Tistrella mobilis: one gene and its partner. The protein of the gene in region 2 interacts with the protein of the main gene of each other region in a pairwise test. Links are inferred from orthologs where the notes say so. Each region holds a gene or a part of one and is shown on either strand. Other genes may lie near its edges.

What was found.
Region 1: the proteins of P7L68_RS17790 (region 2) and rlmB interact in binary tests that used the Escherichia coli proteins (3 or more experiments, as listed by UniProt). The link is inferred for Tistrella mobilis from one-to-one orthologs.

Annotation. Positions count from the first base shown.
Region 1 is NZ_CP121017.1:623,625-630,209, forward strand. What follows is about bases 1,503-4,471. They hold rlmB (23S rRNA (guanosine(2251)-2'-O)-methyltransferase RlmB), read right to left. Parts: upstream 3,438-4,471; coding sequence 2,568-3,437; downstream 1,503-2,567. Other genes in these bases: P7L68_RS08600 (ATP-binding protein), read left to right, coding at 1,503-2,622; tuf (elongation factor Tu), read left to right, coding at 3,995-4,471. Also shown: P7L68_RS08590 (DegQ family serine endoprotease), read left to right, coding at 1-169; P7L68_RS08595 (winged helix-turn-helix domain-containing protein), read left to right, coding at 402-1,124; more of P7L68_RS08600, read left to right, coding at 1,114-1,502; more of tuf, read left to right, coding at 4,472-5,185; preprotein translocase subunit SecE, read left to right, coding at 5,683-5,880; transcription termination/antitermination protein NusG, read left to right, coding at 5,902-6,435. UniProt on the Escherichia coli protein: Specifically methylates the ribose of guanosine 2251 in 23S rRNA.
Region 2 is NZ_CP121017.1:2,647,978-2,654,464, forward strand. What follows is about bases 1,857-4,727. They hold P7L68_RS17790 (NAD(P)H-hydrate dehydratase), read right to left. Parts: upstream 4,140-4,727; coding sequence 2,574-4,139; downstream 1,857-2,573. Other genes in these bases: P7L68_RS17785 (malonyl-CoA decarboxylase), read right to left, coding at 1,857-2,469; P7L68_RS17795 (hypothetical protein), read left to right, coding at 4,313-4,681; P7L68_RS17800 (endonuclease/exonuclease/phosphatase family protein), read left to right, coding at 4,692-4,727. In the rest of the region: P7L68_RS17780 (hypothetical protein), read right to left, coding at 1-873; more of P7L68_RS17785, read right to left, coding at 973-1,856; more of P7L68_RS17800, read left to right, coding at 4,728-5,294; P7L68_RS17810 (aminotransferase), read right to left, coding at 5,595-6,487. UniProt on the Escherichia coli protein: Bifunctional enzyme that catalyzes the epimerization of the S- and R-forms of NAD(P)HX and the dehydration of the S-form of NAD(P)HX at the expense of ADP, which is converted to AMP.

The DNA of each region.
Region 1 (6,585 bases), 2.0 Mb from region 2 along the record:
GGAACTGCGCCCCGGTGACGTGATCGAGCAGGTGGCGGGCACGGCGGTCGATCGCCCCTCTCAGGTGACGGCCCTGATCGACGAGGCCCGTGCCCGCAAGCGCGACCACATCCTGCTGCTGGTCGCCCGCGGCAATGAGAGCCGCTTCGTCGCGGTCCAGATCAAGTGATCGCCAGCTGACCGGTTGACGTCGTCCGGGTCGCGCACCGGCCCGGCCGACGCCCCCCGGAGCGGCTGACCCTCCCTCCTGGTCGCTCCGGATCCTCGACCCGCAGGCAGCGCAGGGCAGATGCGATGCTTGCGGGCAGACGCGGGCGGGTGCCACCATCCCCGGGGGCACCCGCCCGCGTCGCGTCTTTCCACAACCCGCTCCTGCCCACCGCTTCAGGACATGCCGGCCGATGAAGATCCTGATCATCGAGGATGACGACCGTACCGCCCAGCAGGCGACGCGCGCGCTCACCGAGGCGGGACATGTGGTCGATCGGGCGCCCGACGGGCGCGAGGGGCTGTTTCTCGCCACCGGCGGCGGCTATGACGTCATCGTGCTCGACCGGATGCTGCCGGGGCTGGACGGGCTGGCGGTGCTGGGGGCGCTGCGCGGCGCCGGACAGGGCGTCCCGGTGCTGATCCTCTCGGCCCTTGCCCATGTCGATGAACGGGTGCGGGGGCTGAAGGCCGGCGGCGACGACTATCTCTCCAAACCCTTCGCCGCGGTCGAACTTGTCGCCCGGGTCGAGGCGCTGGGCCGCCGCCCGGTGCAGGCCACGGCCACCGACCGGCTGGTGGTGGCGGATCTGGAGGTCGATCTGCGCACGAGGCGGGTGACCCGCGCCGGCCGCGCCATCGACCTCAGGCCGCAGGAATACCGGCTGCTCGAATTCCTGATGCGCCATGAAGGCCAGGTGGTGACCCGGGCCATGCTGTATGAAGGGGTCTGGGACTTCCATTTCGAGCCGCAGACCAATGTGGTCGAGGTGCATGTCAGCCGGCTGCGTCAGAAGATCGACCGGGGCTTCGGCCGGCCGCTGATCCGCACCCATCGCGGCGGCGGCTATTCGCTGGGGATGGAGGACATCGCCCAGGGGGGCAGTGCCGGCGCCGGAGACGACGATGACCGCTGATGCGGCCGGGCTGTTCCGGCATCTGCGCCGCACCTCCGCTGCCCGGATCGTCGCCATGTATCTGGCGGTTTTCGTGGCCTCGACCGGCCTGGTGCTGGGGGCGGTGACCTGGGCGGCGCTGACCCTGATCGACCAGCAGATCGACCAGACGCTGGATGCCGAGGTCCGCGGCCTGGCCGAACAGTACCGGATCGAAGGGCTGGGCCGGCTGATCGAGGTGGTGCGCGCCCGCTCCGGCGCGCCGCGCGGCCGGCCCGGGCCCAATCCGGGGGCCACACCCGGCATGGGGCTGGGCGGCATCTATCTGCTGGCGGCACCCGACGGTGTGCCCATCGAGGGCACGCTGGATGCCTGGCCGCGGACGGCGGAGGTGACGGCGGATGGTGCCATCGATGCCGAACTGGCCGATGGCCGCACGGCCCGGGTCCGGGTCTATCAGCTGGCGGGCGGTTTCCGGCTGCTGGTCGGCCGGGATCTGGCCGAGCGCGCCCGGTTCCGCGAGCTGGTGACCGAGGCCTCGGCCTGGTCGATGGGGCTGGTGCTGCTGCTGGGCCTATACGGCGGCTGGATCCTCGCCCGGCGATCGCTGGCCCGGGTGGATGCCATGGCCCAGGCCGCCCGCCGGATCATGGCCGGCGACATGGAAAAACGGCTGCCGGTGGCCGGCAGCGGAGACGAATACGACCGCCTGGCGGATGCCGTGAATGCAATGCTCGACGAGATCGCCCGGCTGATGACCGCAAGCCGGCTCGCCTCGGACGCCATGGCCCACGACCTGCGCGGGCCGCTGGCCCGGGCGCGGGTGTCGGCGGAAGAGGCGGCGGCCGCCATCGGACACGGCGACGGCGAGGCGGCGCGCGCGGGGCTCGACGAGGCGGTGGCTGAAATCGACCGGGTGATCCAGACCTTCGAGGCGCTGACCACCATCGCCCGGGCCGAAAGCGGTGCCGGCCGCACCGCCTGGGCGCTGGTGGATCTGACCGCCCTGGTGGCGGAACTGGCCGAGATCTACGAACTGCCGTTCGAGGACGAGGGCCGCCCGGTCACGAGCGTGCTCGACCCCGACATCACGCGGCCGGGCGACCGGGCGCTGCTGCAGCGCGCGGTGGCCAATCTGCTTGAGAACAGCCTGAAACACGGCGCCGGGCCGGTGGCGATCCGGCTCGCCGCCGAGGCGAACGGGGCCTGGATCGTGATCAGGGTCGAGGATCGCGGGGCGGGGGTTCCGGTGGCGGAACGCGCGCGGGTGGTGGAGCGCTATGCCCGGCTCGATCCGGCCCGCAGCCGGCCCGGAAGCGGGCTGGGGCTTGCACTTGCCGATGCCGTGGCCCGGCTGCACGGCGGCCGGCTGGTGCTGGCCGATACGGCACCCGGCGAGCCCATGCCCGGGCTCGCCGTGGAGTTGAGGCTGCCGCGAGACGGTGCTGCGCCCCGGGCTCTGGATCAGGCCTCCGAACCGCCCCTCTCTGCGCCGCTCCGGCCCGGGCCCAGCGCATAAAGGGCGACGGCGGTCGCCGTGGCGACGTTCAGGCTTTCCACCCGGTCCGAGATCGGCAGGCGCAGCAGCAGGTCGCAGGTCTCGCGGGTGAGCCGGCGCAGCCCCGGGCCCTCTGCACCCATGACCAGGACCAGGCGGTCGGGCAGGCCGGCGGCGCGGACATCCTGCGTCGCATGGCCGTCGAGGCCCACACACCACCAGCCCAGCCGCTTCAGCTCGTCGAGTGCGCGGGCGAGGTTGCCGATCTGAACCAGCGGCACGAGTTCGAGCGTGCCCGAAGCGGCCTTGGCGAGCACGGCGCTTTCCGGAGCCGCCCGCCGTTCGGTCGTGATCACCGCGGCGGCGCCGAAGGCGGCGGCGGCGCGCAGGATCGCGCCCACATTATGCGGGTCGGTCACCTGGTCCAGCACCACGATCAGGGCCGGGCCTTCCGGCACGGCGGCCAGGGTGGCTTCAAGGTCCCGCTCGGGCAGGGGGGCGAGCTGAAGCGCGATGCCCTGATGCACGGCATCCTCGCCGAACCGCCGGTCGATCTCGGCGCGGGCGACGGTCTCGATCTGCAGGTTGCGCTTGCGGGCGAGGGCGGAGAGTTTCGGATCGCTCGCCGCCTCGGAGCGTTCGGCGACCAGCAGCCGGTGCAGGCTGCGCGCCGGATTGGCGAGCGCCGCCTCGACCGGGTGGCGGCCATAGAACCAGAGCCCGCCGCCGGTGTCGCGGCCGCCCTGGTCGCCCCGTCCCCGGCTGCGGCCGGCCCGTGCCTGATCACGATGTGCTGAATCACGATTTGACGGTCGACGGCGATCTTGGTTTGACATCGGTCCTCGGTTTCGTTACGAACGCGCTACACCGCGTTCGACGCGGCCGGTTCCGGCCTCTTCATGGGGCAGGGAACAAGGCTTCGTCAAGCGGACCCGTACCCAGGTACCGGTTCGCAATCGTGGGACAAGGTCTTCGAATGCGTGCCCAGCAACATTCTCGTTGACTTCTTCCCGCGAATTTCCATAGTGCCGTCGCCAAGGCGCGGTGCAGGAAGCACCCATGGAGGGGTGGCCGAGCGGTCAATGGCAGCAGACTGTAAATCTGCCGGGTTTTCCCTACGTTGGTTCAAATCCAACCCCCTCCACCACTTTCCCTGCAGCGCAGCCTGGTCGCGGATGCAGGCGTGACCGGCCTTCCTCACACGGGGGTGGCCTTCTGGTCGCGCGGGCGCGGGTGTAGCTCAATGGTAGAGCTCCAGCCTTCCAAGCTGGCTATGCGGGTTCGATTCCCGTCACCCGCTCCAGATCCCGGAAATGCTACCCTCGCGGGCCCGAAATCTTTGGGCAGCCGCGTTTTCTCCGTCGGTACAGCTCTCTAGTCGGGTTTGAGCAGGATGGGTAAGGAAAAGTTCGAGCGCAGCAAGCCGCACGTGAACATCGGCACGATCGGTCACGTGGACCATGGCAAGACGACGCTGACGGCTGCGATCACGAAGGTTCTGGCCGAGACGGGCGGAGCGACCTATACGTCGTACGACTCGATCGACAAGGCTCCTGAAGAGAAGGAGCGCGGCATCACCATCAACACGGCGCATGTCGAGTACCAGACGGAAGCCCGTCACTATGCGCATGTTGATTGCCCCGGCCATGCCGACTACGTGAAGAACATGATCACGGGTGCGGCGCAGATGGACGGCGCGATCCTGGTCGTGTCGGCGGCGGACGGTCCGATGCCGCAGACCCGCGAGCATATCCTGCTTGCGCGTCAGGTCGGCGTTCCGGCGCTTGTCGTGTTCATGAACAAGGTCGACATGGTCGACGACGAGGAGCTGCTGGAGCTCGTCGAGATGGAAGTGCGGGAGCTGCTCGCCAGCTACGACTTCCCGGGCGACGACATTCCGGTGATCAAGGGCTCGGCTCTGGCTGCGATCGAGGGCACGAACCCGTCGATCGGCGCCGAGCGGATCCTTGAGCTGATGCGTGCGGTTGACGAGTACATCCCGACCCCGGATCGTCCGAAGGACCAGCCGTTCCTGATGCCGATCGAAGACGTGTTCTCGATCTCGGGCCGCGGCACGGTTGTGACCGGGCGTATCGAGCGCGGCGTGATCAAGGTCGGCGAGGAAGTGGCGATCGTGGGTCTGCGCGACACCACGAAGACCACGGTGACCGGCGTCGAGATGTTCCGCAAGCTGCTGGATCAGGGCGAGGCCGGCGACAATGTCGGCGTGCTGCTGCGCGGCACGAAGCGCGAGGACGTGGAGCGTGGTCAGGTGCTGGCGAAGCCGGGCACCATCACCCCGCACACCAAGTTCGCCGCCGAGGCGTATATCCTGACCAAGGAAGAGGGCGGCCGTCACACCCCCTTCTTCACCAACTATCGTCCGCAGTTCTACTTCCGGACCACGGACGTGACCGGTGTCATCACCCTGCCGGAAGGCACGGAGATGGTCATGCCGGGTGACAACGTGTCGGTCACCGTCGAGCTGATCTCGCCGATCGCCATGGACGAAGGCCTGCGCTTCGCGATCCGCGAAGGCGGCCGTACCGTCGGCGCCGGCGTCGTCGCCAAGGTCGTGGCCTGACCTTCCTCCGAAGGCTGCCGGAACCCTGGTTCCGGCAGCCTTCGGACCCGCTTTGCGGCCCCTGCCGGACCCCCGTCCGGCAGGGGCCGCGGCGTTTTCTCCGCGGTGCCGGGTGGTGCGGTGGAGGCTTCGCCAAGAACTGCGCGCAGGGCGTCGAAAGTGTCTCGACAAGTCGGACATGACGCGCTAGAAGGATGGCCCGTCCGCACCTGCGGGCGACGGCGATCCTTGTCTGCCGAACCGGGCCTTCTGCGATACGCATCGTGTGAAAGCTTTGAGGAAGGTGGGCCGTGATCTTTGAAGGGCACGTCGCATCGGCCGGTCCGGTGTGTCGTGCGGCGGTGGAGGAGTGTAGCTCAATGGTAGAGCACCGGTCTCCAAAACCGGGGGCTGGGGGTTCGAGTCCCTCCACTCCTGCCAACCTCTCCGCCGCGCGTTCGTGACCCCGACCCAGAGCCGCCCGGGCTGACCGGCGGCAGATCCGGAACAGAGTAGCCATGGCCAAGACTTCCCCCGGCGAGTTCGTGCGGCAGGTTCGTCAGGAGGCGCGCCGCGTCACCTGGCCGACCCGCAAGGAAACGCTGATCACCACCGCCACCGTGTTCGTGATGGCGTTCGTTGCGGCGATCTTCTTCTTCGTCGCCGACCAGGTGATCGCCTGGGGCGTTCGGCTGATCCTCGGCCTCGGCGCCTGACCTGAACGAGGAGCCGGCACCATGATCAGCAACTGGTACATCATCCACGTTTACTCGGGCTTCGAGAAGAAGGTGGCGCAGTCGATCCGCGAACAGGCCGCCCGCAAGGGCATGGAAGGCCTGATCGAAGAGGTCCTGGTGCCGTCCGAAGACGTGGTCGAGGTCCGGCGCGGCGTGAAGGTGAACACCGAGCGCAAGTTCTTCCCCGGCTATGTGCTGGTGAAGATGCAGCTGACCGACGACACCTGGCATCTGGTCAAGGACACGCCGAAGGTCACCGGCTTCCTGGGCGGCGGCGGGTCGCGCCCCGTGCCGATCACCCAGGCCGAAGCCGATCGGATCATCAATCAGGTGAAGGAAGGCGTCGAGCGCCCCAAGCCGTCGATCAGCTTCGAGATCGGCGAGCAGGTGCGTGTGGCCGACGGTCCGTTCACCTCGTTCAACGGTGTGGTCGAGGATGTCGACGACGAGCGGGCCCGCCTGAAGGTGGCCGTTTCGATCTTCGGCCGCTCGACCCCGGTCGAACTGGAATTCTCTCAGGTCGAGAAGGTCTGAGACATCAAGGCTTCGGGCGAAGCCGGCCTCATCAGGGGCCGGCTTCGCCCGCATCCGTTCCGGCATCCGCCGGGCGGATGCAGCCCGCAGATCCGGCGCCGGTGACGGCACGGAGGCCTGCGGGTGGTGCCGGCGGGAGGCCTGGCCAGG
Region 2 (6,487 bases):
GCCGGCCTCGAGATGAACAAGATGTGCTGCCACCGTGCTGTGGATCACGACGTTGTCCGAGAAGAGCGCATCTTTCGCAACGCCCCGGAAGAGGCGGATATTGGTGTCGATGAAATTGCCGATCACCATCAGACCACGCATGTTGGCCTTGTTTGCGCCAATGTTGGTCACGATGTAGCCGCCCGTGCAGCCATGGATCCGATTGTCGCGGACGGTATAGCCCCTCATGCCGCTCAATGCCGTGTTGTCGTCGTTGGGACCATCCTCGAAGTCCGCCGGCCAGTCGATCTGCAGGACATCACGGGCACGCACCAGGTTGCAGTTGGTCAGCCGGATGGTACGACCCGTCACCCGCACCAGTGTCTCGGCCTCGCCGAGCGAGCACTGACTGATGGTCAGATCCACATCGCCGTTGTTGGCCGTATCAGGCCCCACGGCCGCATCTTCATTTGCGAAGATGATCGACGAGCCGGCCGGAAAACCGTCGCTGTCGCGCCCCTTCACGATAAGGCTGTCGAGGACGACACCCGACGACTTGACGTTGATGACTGCCTGGTTTGCGCCGAGCGTCGGGAAATTGATCGACGCCTTCCCCATATAGCCGGCGCCGGTGGACCCGAAGATCCGCTGACCATCAGTCGTCACGTTGAGCGGCGCCGTGATCAGATGCTTCACAAAACCGGACTGACCGTCCCGGTTGGACACAAGCATCACATGACGACCACTGTCGAGCGCCGCCTGAACCGCAACGGTATCGTCGGCGACACCATCGCCGACCGCCCCGAAATCCATCGGTGTCACAAAATCGGAGAGCTTCTCCGAGAGGTCGCGCGCCACAGCACCCGGGTAGTGGGCTGTATAAGTAACCGGCATGTTCTTTTCCTCATATCGACGGCGATCATTCGCCATTCAGAATATGAAGGAAGTATCCCGGATCTGGCGACCACCAGCTTGTTGCAACAGATCTCAGATTCAGCGCAACAGCCCCCGTACGGCAGAGCCGGCCCGGACCTCATGCGCGCCCCCGGTATAGGCCTCATGATTATCCTCAATCTCGCCGCGCTTGTAGAGATAGTTGACCATCATGCCGGCTGACTGACGAACCCCCTTGGCGCTGAGATCGGCGCGCCAGTTGATCCGCTCCACCCGCGCACCATTGGACAGGTGGAAATGCGCCACGCCGTCCCGGGCCCGGCCGCGGGTCTTCTCCTGGGTCAGATACCGGGCGGCCAGCCGCATCAGCGGTGCCTTCAGCGCCTCGGCGAGCTGCGGCTCGGCCGGCCAGTCGCGATCGAGCGCGAGCGCAAGCGGATGGCCGTCGGTGTCCCTGGGCAAGGCGGCCTTCAGCTTCGACCGCTCGGCCTCTGACAGCAGCCCCTCCCCACCGGCCGCCAGGCACTCGTCCAGCCAGGCCCTGAAGCCGGGGATCGGCGACAGGGTCGCAAAGGTCTTCAGGTTGGGCAGGTCGTGGGACAGATCCTCGACCACCCGCTTGATCAGGAAATTACCGAAGCTGAAGCCTGCCAGGCCCTTCTGGGCATTGGAAATCGAATAGAAGATCGCCGTGTCGGCGGTTTCCGGATCCGCGGTTGGCGCTGTCTCGTCCAGCAGGGTGTGAACATCGCCCGCCAGCCCCTTGACCAGGGCCACTTCCACGAAGATCAGCGGCTCGCGGGGCATCTTGGGATGGAAGAAGGCATAGCAGCGCCGGTCGCTTTCCAACCGGTTGCGCAGATCCGACCATGAACGGATCTCGTGCACCGCCTCGTATTCGATCAGCTTTTCGAGCAGGGCGGCGGGCGCATCCCAGGTGATCCGGGTCAGATCCAGCAGACCGATGTCGAACAGCCCCGAGAGCACCTCGCGCAGCTCGTGCTCCATGCCGCGCGCGGCCGGATCGGTCCGGGTCAGCGGCAGCAGATCGGCGCGCAGATCAACGAGAAACTTCACGCCCTGCGGCAGGCTGCTGAACTGGCGCAGCAATCGCGCCCGCGGGCTCACCAGGGTCGCCCGCAGCCGTTCCAGCGCCCCCACCCGCGCCGCCTGATCGGTACCGGCGTCACGCACCGCCGCCATGGCCGCATCCAGATCAGCCGGCGGCACGTCGAACTCGGCGGCGAGCAGGGTCAGGAAAGCGGCCTTGCCTTTCGGCGCCAGGCCCAGATAGACCTGCCCCAGTTCCGCCGTGCGCGCCCGGGCCGAGACTTCCCCGCCCACGGCATCCAGCGACTGGCGGATCAGCCCGCGGATCCGGTCCAGATCCTCCGCCGGCAGTTCGGGTCGGATCGGCGCACCAATGCGGGCCCGCGCCTGCTGCGACACCTCGCGCCACAGCCGGTTCAGCCGGTCCAGGGTCCGGTCGAAAAAGCCCGGACCTTCCGCCCCGGTATCGGTCGGGGGCGGCGGCGTGACGGCAACTCCGGCCGGAACGGGAAGCGTGGTCTGCGCGGGCGTCACGGTATCGGTCACGGCGGTCCTCCTTCGGCTCTTGCGGCCCTTCAGAGGATCAGGGGATGCGGACCTTCGCGTTCAAGTCTTGACATGCCCAGGAGTGGTGAAGCTTTCGTGGCATCTCAGCCGTCGAGCCCGAAGCCCAGCGGATCGAGGGTCGGGTCGGTGCCCGGCGCCACCGCATCCAGCACCGCAGGCAGGGCATCGGGCAGGTCTTCGGCGATCAGCCCGCGCGGCAGCCGGCGGGCGGCGGCCCCATGCAGCCAGACCGCCGCCGCCGCCGCCTCGAAGGCCGGCAACCCCTGGGCCAGCAGGCCGCCGGCGATGCCGGCCAGAACATCCCCGGCCCCGGCGGTCGCCAGCCGCGCCGGGGCGTTACCGTTAATGGCGATGCGGGCTCCGGCCCCGCCGGGTGCCGCGATCACACTATCTGCCCCCTTCAGTACCACCACCGCCCCGGTGTGGTCGGCGGCGATCCGGGCACGATCGAGCCGCCCCATATCGGACAGGTCGGGAAAGATCCGGGCAAATTCGCCGTCATGCGGCGTCAGCACCACCCGCGCACCATGACCGGTCACCTCGCGGATCTGATCAAACAGCAGGTCGGGTGTAGCAGCGAAGGCCGTCAGCGCATCGGCATCCAGCACCGCAGCGGGCAGCCGGGCCAGCGCGCGACGCACCCAGTCACGGGTCAGCGCATCCACCCCCTGCCCCGGCCCGAGCACGGCGGCCGCCACCTTGCGGTCGTGGAGCAGTTGCTCGAAGGCCTCGGGCGTCGGCGCCACCCGGGTCATCACTGCCGGATCGGCACCGGCATAGATCGAGAGCGCGTCCGACAGGCAGGCGATGGTCACCAGCCCCGCCCCTGCCCGAAGGCCCGCCCGGGCCGCAAGCCGCGCCGCCCCCGCCGTCTCGGGCGGACCGCCAGCCACCACCAGATGACCGCGCCGGTATTTATGGTCCGAGGCCATGGGTGCCCCCAGGGCACGGCGCCAGAGCGACGGACGGTTGAGCATAGTGGCAGGCGCAATCTCGCGCAGCACGCTGTCGGGGATGCCGATATCGGCGATCACCAGCCGGCCGCGCAGGGCACGGCCCGGCATCAGCCAATGGCCGGGCTTGGGCCTGAAAAACGACACGGTCAACACGGCCGGGGCTGCCATGCCCATCACCGCGCCGTCGTCTCCCGATACGCCGCTCGGCACGTCCACCGCGACCACCCTTGCAGTCGAGGCGGCGAGCGAGGCCAGAAGATCGGCCAGCTCTCCCTCGATCGGTCGTGACAGGCCGGCACCGAACAGGGCGTCGATCACCACCGGCGGCACCGTCTCGTCGGGCATGGCTGCAAAACGAGCGGCTGCCTGTGAAATCGGCAGCACGCTGCCCATCCACTGATCAGCGGCCAGACGGGCATCGCCGCGAAGCGCCTCCCGATCCACCATTGAGGCCAGTTCGACCGGCCAACCGGCCGCCGCCAGATGCCGGGCGGCCACCCAGCCGTCGCCGCCGTTGTTGCCCGGGCCCGCCAGAACCATAACGCGCCTCGGTTGCGGCCCCATGGCCGCCATCACCTCTTGTGCCACGGCCGCGCCGGCGGCTTCCATCAGAACGATACCGGCGGTTCCGCCGGCAATCGTGGCCTGGTCGGCGCGACCCATCTCGGCACAGGTCAGCAGCTCGTGGCTCATGGCTCGCAGGTCCTTCCAGCGATGGAGGTCGGCCGCAGGGGCGAGGCCCGCGCGACACGCTCCGCATCTTCGGCGTGCGGGCCGGCTTTGACAAGAATCCTGCCCCACACCTAAAGTTCGGGATGTCACCCTGCACGACACGGACCCCAATCACCCCGGAGGCCCTGGAGACGATGGCGACCACACCGCCCTGGAGCGTGAAAGGCGTCGACCGAGATGCCCGCGACATCGCCAAACGTGCCGCCCAGGCGTCCGGGCAGACGCTCGGCATCTGGCTTGCCGAAGCGATCCGCGCCTTCGCCGAAGCCCAGGCCGTCCATGCCGCAGAGAGCAATCGCTGGGACGATCCCGCCACCCCGGCTCCGGCAGCCACAACGGCGGCGGCGGTGGATGACGGCCGCATCGCCGAGATCGAGGCGCGGCTCGCCCGGCTTGAAGCAACCCTCAACGAGCACCGCGAGCGGTCGGAACATGCCCTTGCCGATCTTGCCCGCGGATTCGTGGCGCTGGCCGAGAAGCGCAGCGCACCGCCCGCGGGCTGACCGGCACCGGATGCGCCTCCTGTGCTGGAACCTGAAGCGCCCCGATGACCGCCGCCTTGCCGGCATCGCCGGGCAGCTGCGGGATCTGGAGGTGGATCTGCTGATGGCGCAGGAAACCCGCCCGGGGGACGGACCGGCACTCGGCCGGCTGCTGGGAGGTGCATCGGCTTTCACCGCGGCCTTCCCGCTCCGCGGCAGCGCCGAGGGCCATCTCATCTGGCGGCGGCATGATCCGGTCGGCCCCGTTCAGCCGCTGATGCTCGGCGGCTGGCCCTGGCCGCGCATCGCGCAGCTCTTTCGCCTTACCCCCCGGGGACCCGTTGCCGCCAATCTGCAGCTGTCCCACGGCCCTCTCGCCCATCGGCGGGAACTTGGGGTGGTGGCGGGCCATCGCCCCGCCCTGATCGCCGGCGATTTCAACTGGCCAGAGGCGCTGCGCCTGCGGGGCTGGCAGGACACCACACCTGCCGGCGGCAGCTTTCGCCTGGGACCACTCCGGCTGCGTCTCGACCGGGTGCTGATTGCCGGAGACCTGCCGCAGCCGTCGGTGCGGATCCTGCCGCATGGCGGGCTTTCGGACCACGACGCCCTGCTGATCGACCTGCCACTCTGAACCCGGTGCCGAAAATACGAAAGGCGCGGAACCAGATGGCATCCGCGCCTTTCGCCGATCGCTAGAACCGGCTTAAATCTCTATCCGGGTCTCTGACCCTCATACTGTCACATGCGACAGGAGGGGGAGTGGGGCGAGTGATGGGATTTGAACCCACGGCCTCCAGAGCCACAATCTGGCGCTCTAACCAACTGAGCTACACCCGCCACCGGAGTGCCGTTTCTCTAATACGCCGGCCCGTGGCGGGTCAAGCGGTTTGTGAAGCGGCCCGGCGAGTTTTTCCGCTCAGGCGCTGCGGGCCTACTGGAAGCCGCCGGCGGCAAAGAAACGTTCCAGCCGGGCAACCGCTTCTTCCAGAACGCTTTCCCGCTTGCAGAAGCAGAAGCGGACGAAGTTGCGGATATCGCCCGCCTGATAGAAGGCGCTGAACGGCAGGCAGGTCACCCCCGCCTCCACCGTCAGACGGCGGCTGAACTCCACGTCGTCCATGTCGCCGACCAGCGGCCGGATGTCGGCGCCGATGAAATACGTCCCCTCGGCAGCCAGCACGTCGAAGCCCACCCGGCGCAGCCCGGCAGACAACAGATCCCGCTTGGCTGCGAGGTCCGCCGCCAGGCCGTCGAAATAGCTGCGGTCCATGGTCAAGCCATGGGCAACCGCCCGCTGAAGATTGGGGGCGGTGGTGAAGGTCAGAAACTGATGGGCCCGGCCAAGTGCCGCGGCGATCGGCGCATCCGCCACCAGATAGCCGACCTTCCAGCCGGTCAGCGAGAAAGTCTTGCCGGCGGAGCCGACCCGGACGGTCCGCTCGCGCATGCCCGGAAGGGTGATCATCGGCCGGTGGGCGCGGCCGTCGAAGACCAGATGCTCATGCACCTCGTCGCAGACCACCACGGCGTTGTGCGCCTTGACCAGATCGGCCAGGAAGGTGAGATCGTCGTCGCTGAACACCTTGCCGGTGGGGTTCATCGGCGAGTTCATCAGCAGCATGCGGGTCTTCGGCCCGAAGGCGGCCGCCAGCGCCTCGCGCGGCAGCTCCCAATGCGGCGGCTCGACCCGCACCAGTTTCGGAACGGCACCCGCCAGCTGCACGATCGGCAGATAGCTGTCGTAAAGCGGTTCGATCAGCACGACCTCATCGCCGGGATTGAGCAGGCCCAGCAGGGCCGCCGCCAGCGCTTCGGTCGCGCCCG